Regions from separate parts of the Lentibacillus daqui genome, predicted to be linked through region 2. Evidence: riboswitches for the same ligand, from Rfam matches in the RefSeq annotation. Region 2 holds a riboswitch; each other region holds the start of a gene.

Region 1 (3,172 bases), 930 kb from region 2:
TACGAGGCCAGGGAAAAAGGGGTTAAAACAACGATGACATTGTGGCAGGCACGCAAACTATGTCCCAATTTGATTGTCATGAGACCTAATTTTGATCGATATCGAACCGCTTCAACGGAAATGTTTAAAATGCTTGCTGCAATCACCCCGTTCGTACAACCGGTCTCCATTGACGAAGGTTATATGGATATTACGGAATGCGAACAGCTTGGCGATCCGATTACGATTGCCGAAAAATTGCAGAAACAAATCAAAAACGAGCTGGATTTACCTTGCAGCATTGGCATTGCGCCAAATAAATTTTTGGCAAAAATGGCCTCCGATATGAAAAAGCCAATGGGGATTACCATTCTTCGTAAGCGTGATCTTCCTCAGAAGTTATGGCCACTTCCAGTTGGTGAAATGTATGGCGTTGGGGAAAAAACAGCCCGTAAATTAAACGCGATTGATGTCATAACCATTGGTGATTTGGCCCGTCATGATGTATACCAGCTTAAACAGGTTTTGGGAATTAATGGAGAACGATTACAAAACCGGGCTAATGGCGTGGATCCAAGACCGGTTGATCCAGATGCTGTTAATGAGTTTAAAAGCATTGGCAGTTCACAAACATTACCTGAAGATACGACCGATGAAACAGAAATCCGTAAACTGATGCACCAGCTTGCTGAAAATGTGGAACGCAGGATGAGACGAAAACAGGCAGCAGGAAGCAGTGTTCAAATCATGATTCGCTATCATGACCGCAAAACAATTACCAGAAGCAAAAAACTGCAAACATATATTGAGACAAAAGAGGATATTCTTCAAGCTGCCAATGAATTATTTCAAAAACACTGGAATTTGGAGCCAATCCGTTTGCTTGGTATAACGGTTCAGGATGTGGATGAGAAACAAAATATCGCCTACCAACTGGATTTATTCACGTATGAGCAGGAAGCGGAAAAGGAAAAGCTCAATAAGGCAATTGATGAATTAACCACAAAATACGGCAAAAACCCATTTAGGAAGTTGACGAATCTTGAAAAGGATGAACAACCACATACAAGTTTTCAAAAGGATTTTCTGGATGATTACAAGAGATAAGTGCTCACATCATTATGTATGGTGTGGGCTTTTTTGTGGGGATCAAGCATAAAATGTATGTGGGCTGCGTATTTTATGTTGACAATCCCTACCAGTATTGTTAACATTAAAATCAATCAACAATTAAAGATTCTTATCAAGAAAGGTGGAGGGACTGGCCCTGTGATACCTGGCAACAGACTGTGGCAGTACTGTGCTAATTCCTGTGAACGTGTATGTGTTCAGAAGATAAGAAGGAGCCATATGTGATTAAATGTGGTTTACCCTCTTCTTGTCTTAAAGGAAGAGGATTTTTTAGCTATTTAATCATAAAAAAAGGGGGAGAAGGAGCATGAACATTAAGGAGCAAAACAATATTCTTGAATCGATTTATTCAGAGCTGGATCAGAATTTGGAGGAAATTATCGGTTGGAGAAGGTATATGCACCAACACCCGGAACTTTCATTTCAAGAAGAAAACACTGCTAAATTTATTGAAGAAAAACTGATCGGATTCGGACTGAAGGTAAGGACAAACATTGGTGGTAATGGACTCATCGGCATTTTGGAAGGAAATCAACCCGGAAAAACAATTGCATTGCGCGCAGATTTCGATGCCTTGCCGATTGAAGATCAAAAGGATGTACCATATAAATCATTAAACCCTGGTGTCATGCATGCATGCGGTCATGATGGTCATACCGCTGCTTTATTGGGAACAGCTAAAACCCTCAGCAAGTATCGCCGGTATATAAATGGTACGATCATCTTCATTTTCCAACCTGCTGAAGAGCTGCCTCCCGGGGGAGCAAAATATATGATAGAAGAAAATGTACTAGATGGCGTAGACTACGTATTCGCTGCACATCTTGCATCTGACATTCCATTGGGGAAAATTGGTGTAGGGGCAGGATATAAAGCAGCTGCAGTCGACAAATTTGAAATTACAATTGAAGGAACTGGAGGCCATGGAGCAAGGCCACATCAATCCAATGATCCGATTGTTATTGGCAGTGATATTGTCAATGCCTTGCAAAAAATCGTCAGCCGGAGAGTCGATCCATTAAAATCGGCGGTCGTCACGCTTGGTGTGTTTCAGGCGGGAAATGCATTTAACGTTATCCCTGAAACTGCACGATTGGAAGGAACGGTACGTACATTTGATGAAAAAGTAAGAACGCAAGTGAGCGAGCAGATTTATTCAATTGTAAACGGCATTGCAGCCGGTTTTCAGGCAACAGCGAAAATAGATTATTTATTTGGTTATCCAGCATTGTATAACCATCAAACAGAAACGGAAACAGTCAAAAAGCTATTAAGTGAAACTTTTTTAGAGAGTTCGGTTGTTGATCTTGAAACAGGCATGGGTGCTGAAGATTTCTCCTACTTTCTATTAGAAAAACCAGGTACATACTTCCGGGTTGGTTCACGAAATGATGATGAAAGCACACATTTCCCACATCATCACCCGAATTTTGATATCGATGAGCGGGCGTTGTTGAATATTGAAAAGGCATTTACGAAAATTGTTTCTTATTATTTGTTTTAAATATGAGCGATGAACATGGGGGAGTGTGATGAAGGTTTACAAATCATTGCAAATCATATTACGTTTAATAATCTCATTAGTCATTATTGGTTTAATTGGCTGTTCAAAGGATAGTAACAGTCAGAATGCAGATAAAGAAACAGACGGTACCCCGGTTAAGGGAGGAGAGCTGAATGTGGCGATCGGATCTGAGCCGGATTCCCTTGACTGGATGTATATTTCTGCGACTGCCACAAGAGACATCGCTTGGAATATGTTTGAAACTCTATTTGCCTTAGATCAGGATTTTGGTGCAAAACCAATGATTGCAAAGGACTATAAGCTTAGTGATGACGAAAAGACCTATACTATTCAGTTGCGTAAAGGGGTGAAATTTCATAATGGCGCCACCGTGACAGCTGATGACGTTGTTGCCTCCATTGAACGTTGGGAAAAAGTATCCTCTGTCGGGAAGATTACTGGTAAATATATTAAGCGAGTAAAAGCGATTGATGCGTATACGGTTGAAATTAAATTAAAGGAAATTTACCATGCTTTTGTTTCCGATATGACTGCTCC
Region 2 (3,172 bases):
ATTATTAAAAAAATAACTACCGCCAGTCTAATGTTTGCTTGCCTGACTGGATAAACGCCAATATAAAAACAGCCTGCACCCAATGTTTGCAGGCTGTTAATTTTATTCTGTATTAACTGATGATAGGATCCGTCTGTCCTATTTTAAGAGAAAACCAGAACCGAAAGAAATTTCTCTTTATCCAAGTTGCGGTTCTTTGACTAAAGCGGATAATGCTTGTTTTAAATCCTGCTTTAAGTCATCTGCCTGTTCAATCCCAACAGAGAAACGTAATAACCGATCGTCTACACCTCGCTTCACCCGCTCTTCAATCGGTATGTCGGCATGGGTTTGTGTTGCCGGATAGGTAATAAAACTTTCCACACCTCCTAGACTTTCGGCAAATGTGATTAATTGTAATTGCTGTAAAAAAGGATCCACCCAGTCACTTTGTTGGAGACGGAACGATAGCATACCACCTTTACCAGGGTAAAGCACATCCACTACTTCATCCTGTTCGCGTAAAAAATGAGCAATGTCCCTGGCATTTTGCTGATGTTTTTCCATCCTTAGCGAAAGAGTTTTTAACCCGCGTATTAATAACCATGAATCAAATGGGGAAAGCACCGCCCCTGAGGCATTGTGAATGGTTGCTAATTGTTCACAAAGCTCGTTACCCTTTGCTGCCACCAATCCGGCCAACACATCATTATGCCCGCCGATATATTTGGTCGCACTATGAATCACAATATCTGCCCCCAGCTCCAATGGGCGTTGTAAGTACGGGGTGAGAAATGTATTGTCCACAATTAATAATAGCTGATGCTTTTTCGCTAGCTTGGCAATCTGTTTGATATCAACTTCCTGCATCAATGGATTGGTCGGTGTTTCAATTAAAATCGCCTTCGTGTTGTTCGTGATGAGACTCTCGGTTTGGCCCAGGTCGGTAAAATCACTATAAGACGTCTGAATCTGATAGTGATCGGCATAATGATCGAGCAGCCGGTATGTACCGCCATAGATATCTTCAGTTGCAATGAGTTCATCACCGGAATGAAACAGCGAAAACACTAGCTGAATTGCTGCCATTCCGGAACTACAGGCATACCCCTGATCACCCGCTTCCAGATTGGCGATACCTTCTTCCAATAGATAGCGGGTCGGATTTTTTGTCCGGGTGTAATCATACCCGGTTGACTGGTTAAGCCCCCGATGTTTATAGGCGGTTGACAGATAAATAGGCGGATTAATAGCCCCTGTAGACGCATCACTGTTGTTTCCCAGTTGTGCTAATCTTGTTTCAATACTTCTCTTAGTCATCTCATCATCTCCTGGTAAAGAATAAAAACAGTCTCTACTTAAAGATAAGAAGAGACTGTTGCATTATCGTTGGCACTCTTCTTATCTTCAAGCATCACGCTTCTGGAATTGGCACAGTACCTGGGATTGTAATTCCGCAAGTCTGTTGCCGAGGTTTCCAAGGGCCAGTCCCTCCACCTCTCTGGATAAGAAACAATTATATAATTTTAAATATTAATCCATACAATACAATTTTCCGGTTGAAAAGTCAAGCAAGACAGACAATAAAACTACGCTGAAAAAGTGCAAAGGGATAGCTATCGATGTTGGGCAAGTTTGTTTCAGCATTGATACCATTCCTGAAAATTTTGGGAATCACCGATGAATTTCACCAATCCGCCATAAAATTAGTGAAAATCGCCGATATCAAAACCGCCGATAAAATGAAACTACATTTGGGATCCTTATTGAGAGTTCATGCAGGGAAAGCTTTCCACACCGCAATTAGCCAGATAAGTGAGCAAAGTTAGACGCGCACTCTTAGGGTTTTGTGATATGATGAAGGCAAAGGGGAGGTACATATGATATTTACGTCGATTGATTTTGAAACGGCGAATGCGAAACGGCATAGTCCGTGCGCGGTTGGGATTGTGGTTGCCAATGAACATGAGATTATCGATGAATACTATACGTTAATCAATCCGTTGATGCAATTTAATTCATTCAATATTGAAGTACATGGAATTACAAGTCGTGATGTTGAAAACCAGCCAACATTTGCGGAAATTTGGCCAACTCTAAACGAATACCTTACTGATCATCTGGTGATCGCCCATAATGCCAGTTTTGATATGAGCGTAATCCGTAATACGCTGGATTACTTTAACATGCCATATCCGTCAATGGATTATTTATGTACTGCAAATATTTCCAGAAGGGTATGGCCGGAACTAATGAATCATAAATTGAATACAGTCGCTGTTCATCACGGGATTACGTTTGAACATCACCACGCTTTGGAGGATGCTCGGGTCGCGGCAAAAATTTTTCAACAGGCAGTTGATCAGCATGGTGGTCTGCTGGACTCACTACTTGCCCACTGTAAAATGGAAAAAGGCCGGATTTTTGAGCATGGGTATAAGACACCGAGGATGAAACGATCCAAACAACCAAGACGAATTAATTTCTCACATATGTAAATAGGAAAACGGTCCGTCACCCATGCTGGACCGTTTTTATCGTATATTCGACATAGGTCTTATCACATCACACTTTTAAAAATGGGTTGATTCGCCAGCTTTTGCTGTTATCCGGAAGAGCTATTTATATTCCATTTTCAAGGCTTTATTTGCATTCTTTAAATCATTCTGCAACAGTTTTTTCAAATCATATGCCGGATATTCACCCCTCTCAAACATATAGGCAAAGACATTCCCGTGTGTTTCAATCGCTTTTTGCAAATGTTTATTTAATGTATCTCGTAACACAGGGGTAGCTATTTCAGTGATGGAGGCACCATAATTCTTGACACAACTTTTTGTTAATACTAATAGGTCGCCAGCATAAAAACCGTCCCCAAGATTGCGAAAATCCTCTTCATCTTCCTCTGTTTCACAAGGTGCCAAGGAATAAAATTGAGTCAGTTCCTTCAAGTTATTTTCCATATCCTTAATGCATTGCAGATAAAGATTCCGCAGCATGTCATCACTTACTTCTCCTATCGCATGTTTCAATTTCATTAACCCAATTGATTGAAAGGCAACAAGTTCATGTACTTCCAGTGTTTCATGCCAAGCGAGATGCTTTGGCCGATTGCGCTCTGATGATTCCATTGATTTATGTTCCTCCCTTTAAACTAGTCAATGTCACTATATTCATTTAAACCCGGGACGGT
Region 3 (3,172 bases), 930 kb from region 2:
AGAACAAATGCGAAAAGGGTGCATAATAGTATATGTTTACCCGTTTATCTTGGCTAGTATATCATGTTTTTATCATTGATTTGGCATGTTATAAAATTGTAATAATAAGACAGGGGGACTCCTGCTAAAATCATCCATATCTAGTGGAACACACACAGAAGCCATTATTTCTTGCAAGTTGTGATTATGATTATAGCATACATGTTTTGTCGCGAAAATGATGTAAAAAAAGAAGGCCGTACCCATATAGGGTCAGCCTCCAAAACCTTAAAAAATTGTTATACCTCAACAGTCAGTTGTTCGGATGTGTTGTTGCGCAAACGTATAAATGTTTCATTGGGGTTTAATCCGGTGATAACCGTAATTCCGCAAGCTTTTGCATGTTCCAGTGTTGGATCGGTTTCATCCGGTTGTTCTATCCACAGGATCTTTCCTTGTGCATTAATAAACTGTTCCAGCGTGCTGGCGGGGACAGGTCCTTTTTTCAACCAAGCTGCATCAATTGTATCCGGCGCTTGGGTCTGTTCATTTACTTCGACGATTTGGAATCCATACTGTTGTAATTGCTGTAATTCCTGTTTGCTATGATCTTGGCCAATTACTGCGATTACTTTTTGTCTTATCGCACCAGCTTCACGGGAAAAAGGGGATGAAAGCAGCCATTTAATGGCATCATTCCCGGAAGATTGGATAGTTGGCTTTGTATCGGTAGCTTTGGCAATAGCCTGATCCAAATCAATTAAAATATCATCCACATTTTCGACCCCGATAGCAAGGCGGACAAGTTCTTCGGATACACCGCTTTTTTCCAAGTCTTCCGCACTTAATTGCTGATGGGTTGTGGATGCAGGATGAATAATCAGTGATTTCGCATCCCCGACATTCGCGACATGTGACCAGATCGAAATATTGTCAATCAATTTCCTTCCTGCTTGCCTGCCACCTTGAATACCGAACGTGATGATGGAACCAAAACCGTGTTGCAAATATTTTTGAGCCAATGAATGGGAAGGGTGGTTTTCCAATCCAGGATAGTTGACCCATTCCACAGCTGGATGCGCCTTGAGGTATGCGGCGACTTCTAGCGCATTTTGATTATGACGTTCGACACGCAAATGTAAGGTTTCCAGTCCTTGCAATAGCAAAAAGGCATTAATGGGACTTAGGCATGCTCCGATATCCCTCAGTAATTGCGCCCGTAATTTTGTTGCGAAGGCAGCCGGTGCCAAGTCTGCATAGCGGAGGCCGTGATAGCTCTCATCCGGTTCGGTAAACCCGGGGAATTTTTCGTTGTCCCAATTAAATCGTCCACCATCGACAACAACACCACCAATGGAATTTCCGTGGCCACCGATCCATTTGGTAGCAGAATGGATCACAATGTCGGCTCCCCATGTTAAGGGCTTTGCGCAATACGGGGTAGCAAACGTGTTGTCCACAATTAACGGGATATGATGTTCGTGGGCGATGCTGGCAATTTCCTCCACATCAAGCACATTCAGACTCGGATTGGTAATAATTTCTCCATAAATTGCTTTCGTTTTTGTTGTTATCGCGGAACGAATGGCATCAAGGTCTGTCCCGTCAACAAATTTCACCTTAATTCCATAACGGGGCAAAGTGGTGGAAAACAAATTATAGGTTCCGCCGTACAAGTTGCTGTCGGCAATAATTTCGTCACCGGCACCAGCCAGATTCAGAATAGCTAATGTAATTGCTGCCATGCCGGATGAGGTGGCAACTGCTGCTGATCCATCTTCCAACTGGGCGACTCGTTCTTCAAAAACAGCACACGTTGGATTGCCAAGTCGTGTGTAGATATTGCCTGGTTCAGCTAATGCAAATAAGTTTTGCGCATGTTCCGTATCGTTAAATACGTAGGAAGTCGTCTGGTAGATCGGAACACTGCGAGATCCTGTTGTTGGATCTGGTTCCTGCCCTGCATGAAGCAACAATGTTTCTAAATCGTGCGAATGAAAGTTTGACATCAATGATTCCTCCTAAGGTAGTTGGGTGACTGATTATTTCAGCCAATGCTTTAATTCTGTAAGGATTGCTTGTATCACAGTATAGCAATGACTTTGATCGAGCGTTGTAATTGACGTGGGGGGATACGAAAAAACGCCCTTCCTTAAGAAGAGGGCGGATAAGAACGTTCCTCCTCTTATCTTCCAGATCGACAAGGACCTGTAGGATGTAGCACCTTTCATGACTGCTTTTTAGCCTGATGGTTGCCGGGTTTCGCAGGGCCTAATCCCTCCACCGCTCTTGATAAGAGATATAAAAAGGTTTTGAAAAATTTAATTTAATAAAAAGTATAAACCTGAGTAGTGTCATCTGTCAACTGTTATTTTGGGAATTATCATGGCTCATTAGCGAAATCGCTTTGCTGTCTTTGTCCCGAGTCTTTGTCCCGACTTAGCGGGTCCCTCTCCCGTCCCGGAGCGTACTCTACCGACTTCGCGAGTCTCTGTCCCGTCCTCGGTGCATTCTCTCCCGACTAGGCGAGCCCCTCCCGTCCTGCTTGCAGCTCCTCTAAAATCTTAACAAGGAGGGGATTCAGTTTAGCGAAAAAAGTGTGTCAATAATTCAGAAAACACTTTCGAATATTGGTATTTTCCGATATCATGGATGTAAAGAAAGAAAGCGCATAAAGGGGAGAGGAATATGGCTAAGCGATTTAAACATTTGGAAACATCTGTCATACATGATGGTTATGATGCAAAAGATATGTTGGGAAGTTTAACACCACCATTATTTCAAACATCAACTTTTACATTTGCAACTGCTGAACAAGGGGAACGCCGATTCTCCGGGGATGAGGAGGGCTATATTTATTCACGAATTGGCAATCCGACTGTAACGGCATTGGAAGAACGAATGGCCGCGTTAGAACATGGGGAGCGGGGGCTGGCATTTGGCTCCGGGATGGCTGCTGTATCGGCAGTTTTGATTGCATTAACCAAGGCTAATGATCATATTGTCTGTTCATCCGGGCTGTATGGGTGTACATTTGACCTGTTAAGCATGATGGAGGAAAAATACGCGATAACCCATAGCCTTTCCAACATGAATTCCGCTGATGAGTTGCGAAAATGTATCAAACCGGAAACGGCCTGTATTTATGTGGAAACGCCGATTAATCCAACCATGAAGTTGATTGACCTGGCAA
Region 4 (3,172 bases), 1.4 Mb from region 2:
GCATTGGGGCCGCGAATCGTTCCTAGTAAAAAATCGGTAAATGGGAATAACAAAAAGATCAAAATAATAAATGGGATCGCACGAAAGATATTGACAGCAGCAGCAACAATTAGGTTAATAAATTTATTCTGCCATATCCCATCTTTAGCTGTCAGGTATAAGAGCAACCCTAGTAAAATTCCCAGAATAAATGTACCAAGAAGTCCCAATAAGGTCATATAAAATGTTTCATAGGTCGCATCCCAAAAATCTTCCATATTCAAATTAGGAAATAAATCAGTCAGCATCACGGAACACCTCCACTTCTACCGAGGTATCCTGAATAAACCGGAGCGCCTTGTTCAATTCAGACGTTTCGCCGATCATCTGAACAAACAATGTTCCATAGGCTCCTGCCTGTGTCTGCGTAATTTTTCCCTGCAGGATATTTACGTCGATGGAAAACTCCTTGGCCACCTTGCTGATGAGTGCCTGATTGGCAGTTTCCCCAATAAAATGCAGACGAACAATTTTACCATGCTCATATGTGTTAATCAGATCTGTTACACCTTCATTTTCATCTGCTGTCCCCATCACCTGTTCAACAAAACGCTTCGTTACCTGCTGTTGCGGCCGCAAAAATATGTCCAACACATCGCCTTGCTCCACAATTTTTCCTTTTTCCATGACAGCGACCTGGTTACAAATTTTGCGAATGACGTGCATTTCATGGGTGATTAAGATAATCGTTAATCCCAGCTGTTTATTAATATCCACCAACAGGTCCAAAATGGAATCGGTTGTTTCCGGATCCAACGCCGAAGTTGCTTCGTCACATAATAATACTTTCGGGTTATTTGCAAGCGCTCTGGCAATTCCCACCCGCTGTTTTTGTCCACCACTTAACTGGGATGGGTAAGCATTCTCGCGTTCCGTAAGACCAACAAGATTGATTAATTCCTTCACCCGCTTGTCACGCTTGTCCTTTGGAACACCTGCAATCTCCAGCGGAAATGCGATATTGTCTTTGACCGTCCGTGACCAAAGCAGATTAAAATGTTGAAAGATCATACCGATTTCTTGTCTGGCAACCCGAAGCTGTTTCGCATTCATCTCGGTAATATCGTGGTCATGGATAACAATCCGTCCGCTCGTCGGTTCCTCCAGCCGATTCAGCAGCCTGACAAACGTACTCTTTCCCGCCCCGCTATATCCGATCACCCCGAATATCTCGCCTTCTTGTATATCTAACGTTAATTCATTCACAGCAGTGATTTGCTCATTATTGGATGATGAGAAAATTTTGCTCAACCCTTCAATCGAAATCAAGAAATAGTCCTCCTTTTAAAATCCTTCCAGGGCAAACCATACAGGAAACAAACTTAAATCATCTGTATTTTCATGATTATATTATGCCCCACATAACGGAAAAACGTCTTTCTGCGGGGAACAGAAAGACGTTTTTAATGTCTTCTAAGTTCCCTCATCTGTCAAAGTACTACTCTGCAGGAATTGGCACCTTTCAAACGAATTGCCTGAAGGTTGCCGCGGGTTCACAGGGCCAGTCCCTCCACCGCTCAAGATAAGAGATTTATCATATATTGCTGTTAATAATAAATTAAATATTAGCATTGCAAATCACTAGTGTCAATATGAAGTTCAATAGTTCGCTAATTCCCAATTATCCTACATCAATTGGTTGGTAGATCAACCGCCTGCAAAAGGCAATATAAGAATATGGATACCCTGTCCTTATACCCTTTGTCCATGCTGGATCCACTTGTTTGCCAGAGCCTCGTTGAATTATGATGTCGCAAACAATTCCGGTTTATATTCAAGCAAATAGTGATAAATATTGGCAATGGAGCGGAATGCATAAACTCGCTCCTTGATTTTTCCATCTTGTTTGATGAACAAACACGGAACACTTTCGATCTTGTATTCCTGCATAAACTCCGGATTTATTGAGGCGTTCATTTCGTAAAAAATATTTTCCTGATGTACAGACTCGATCTTATCCAGCATCGTCCTGGCCAGTTTACACGTACCACACAACGGGGTGAAAATATATAGAAAATAACTCTCTTTTGCTTTTGCTTCTTCTGTAAATTGCTGCAATACGATCACCCTAAATTAAAAATATCGGATTAACCTCAATGCTTTTGCTAACCAAAATTGTCGCAAGTACCTGCTCGGGCGTTGTTGCTACTTCCCGGTACTCACTACTGACATATAAGTGATTGGCATGCGGAAGTTCCCGGGCCAATTGTTTGCGTAACTTGATCCCTGAATCATCCTCATCAACTAAAATAAATACGTCTTTATTATCCAAATCGTACGCATATAATAGTTCATCAAACCGTTCCACACCCAGCGTTCCATTCGTACAAACAATTTCCAGGTCCTCTGTGATGACTTTTTTGATTTGCTTTTTATCGGTTAACCCTTCAACAATAATCACCTTATCCGATTCATTTGTCATGATCCCATAGCACTCCTTACCAATTCAAGCAAAAAGCTTCCCTATTACCATCTTATGATGTGAATAAGGCTGACTATACACCTTCTTTTTCGGTGCAAGCCAGCCTTCTGACATGTACTATTCATTTGTGGAAATTAGTCTTCCTGCGTTACTTCTTCGTATTGTTTAGCCGACAGCAGGTCATCCATTTCTGATTCATCCGATGGTTCAACGACAATCATCCACGCCTTTTCATATGGTGATTCGTTCACAAATTCAGGGTTGTCCTCTAAATCATCATTTACTTCAACAACTTTACCACTAATTGGCGCATACAATTCTGAAACAGTTTTTACCGATTCCACACTTCCGAAAGGCTCATCTGCTTCGATGTCGTCACCAACTTCTGGTAATTCAACAAAAACAATGTCGCCTAATTCATCTTGGGCAAAATCTGTAATTCCGATTCTGACTTTATCGTCTTCTTTTTTTACCCACTCATGTTCTTCTGAATATAATAATTCTTCTGGTAAGCTCATTGAAAATCCCTCCGTTAAAGTGCGTTCAAAAAGGAGTATAAAAAGGACCAAGATCAGCTAAGGTCTTAGGGCGTCCTGTTGTAACGTCAACAGTAGTCTGAGGTCATTTTTACCGGACTTTTTGAACATCCTCTTTATTCATTGCAATATTACTATACTAGGTATTCTCGTTTATTTCTAGTATTTCACTTTA

Evidence for each region. Region 2 has a riboswitch for S-adenosylmethionine ahead of O2S85_RS13415 (methionine biosynthesis PLP-dependent protein). Riboswitches for the same ligand answer to the same signal wherever they lie in the genome.
Region 1: it holds a riboswitch for S-adenosylmethionine, as region 2 does, so the genes downstream of both, O2S85_RS08690 (M20 metallopeptidase family protein) here and O2S85_RS13415 (methionine biosynthesis PLP-dependent protein) in region 2, are expected to answer to the same signal.
Region 3: it holds a riboswitch for S-adenosylmethionine, as region 2 does, so the genes downstream of both, O2S85_RS17820 (O-acetylhomoserine aminocarboxypropyltransferase/cysteine synthase family protein) here and O2S85_RS13415 (methionine biosynthesis PLP-dependent protein) in region 2, are expected to answer to the same signal.
Region 4: it holds a riboswitch for S-adenosylmethionine, as region 2 does, so the genes downstream of both, O2S85_RS06545 (methionine ABC transporter ATP-binding protein) here and O2S85_RS13415 (methionine biosynthesis PLP-dependent protein) in region 2, are expected to answer to the same signal.

Annotation. Positions count from the first base shown of each region.
Region 1 covers NZ_CP114176.1:1,720,324-1,723,495, forward strand. Annotated here, with positions in the region: gene O2S85_RS08685 (DNA polymerase IV) at 1-1,086, shown strand, start outside; SAM riboswitch class I at 1,217-1,321, shown strand; gene O2S85_RS08690 (M20 metallopeptidase family protein) at 1,418-2,614, shown strand; gene O2S85_RS08695 (ABC transporter substrate-binding protein) at 2,643-3,172, shown strand, end outside.
Region 2 covers NZ_CP114176.1:2,646,008-2,649,179, reverse strand. Annotated here, with positions in the region: gene O2S85_RS13415 (methionine biosynthesis PLP-dependent protein) at 178-1,299, opposite strand; SAM riboswitch class I at 1,378-1,491, opposite strand; gene O2S85_RS13410 (hypothetical protein) at 1,602-1,808, shown strand; gene O2S85_RS13405 (3'-5' exonuclease) at 1,860-2,477, shown strand; gene O2S85_RS13400 (spore coat protein) at 2,598-3,110, opposite strand.
Region 3 covers NZ_CP114176.1:3,573,638-3,576,809, reverse strand. Annotated here, with positions in the region: gene O2S85_RS17820 (O-acetylhomoserine aminocarboxypropyltransferase/cysteine synthase family protein) at 279-1,988, opposite strand; SAM riboswitch class I at 2,162-2,278, opposite strand; gene megL (methionine gamma-lyase) at 2,668-3,172, shown strand, end outside.
Region 4 covers NZ_CP114176.1:1,294,139-1,297,310, reverse strand. Annotated here, with positions in the region: gene O2S85_RS06550 (methionine ABC transporter permease) at 1-287, opposite strand, end outside; gene O2S85_RS06545 (methionine ABC transporter ATP-binding protein) at 277-1,308, opposite strand; SAM riboswitch class I at 1,460-1,568, opposite strand; gene O2S85_RS06540 (thioredoxin family protein) at 1,783-2,097, opposite strand; gene O2S85_RS06535 (toprim domain-containing protein) at 2,108-2,461, opposite strand; gene gcvH (glycine cleavage system protein GcvH) at 2,596-2,979, opposite strand.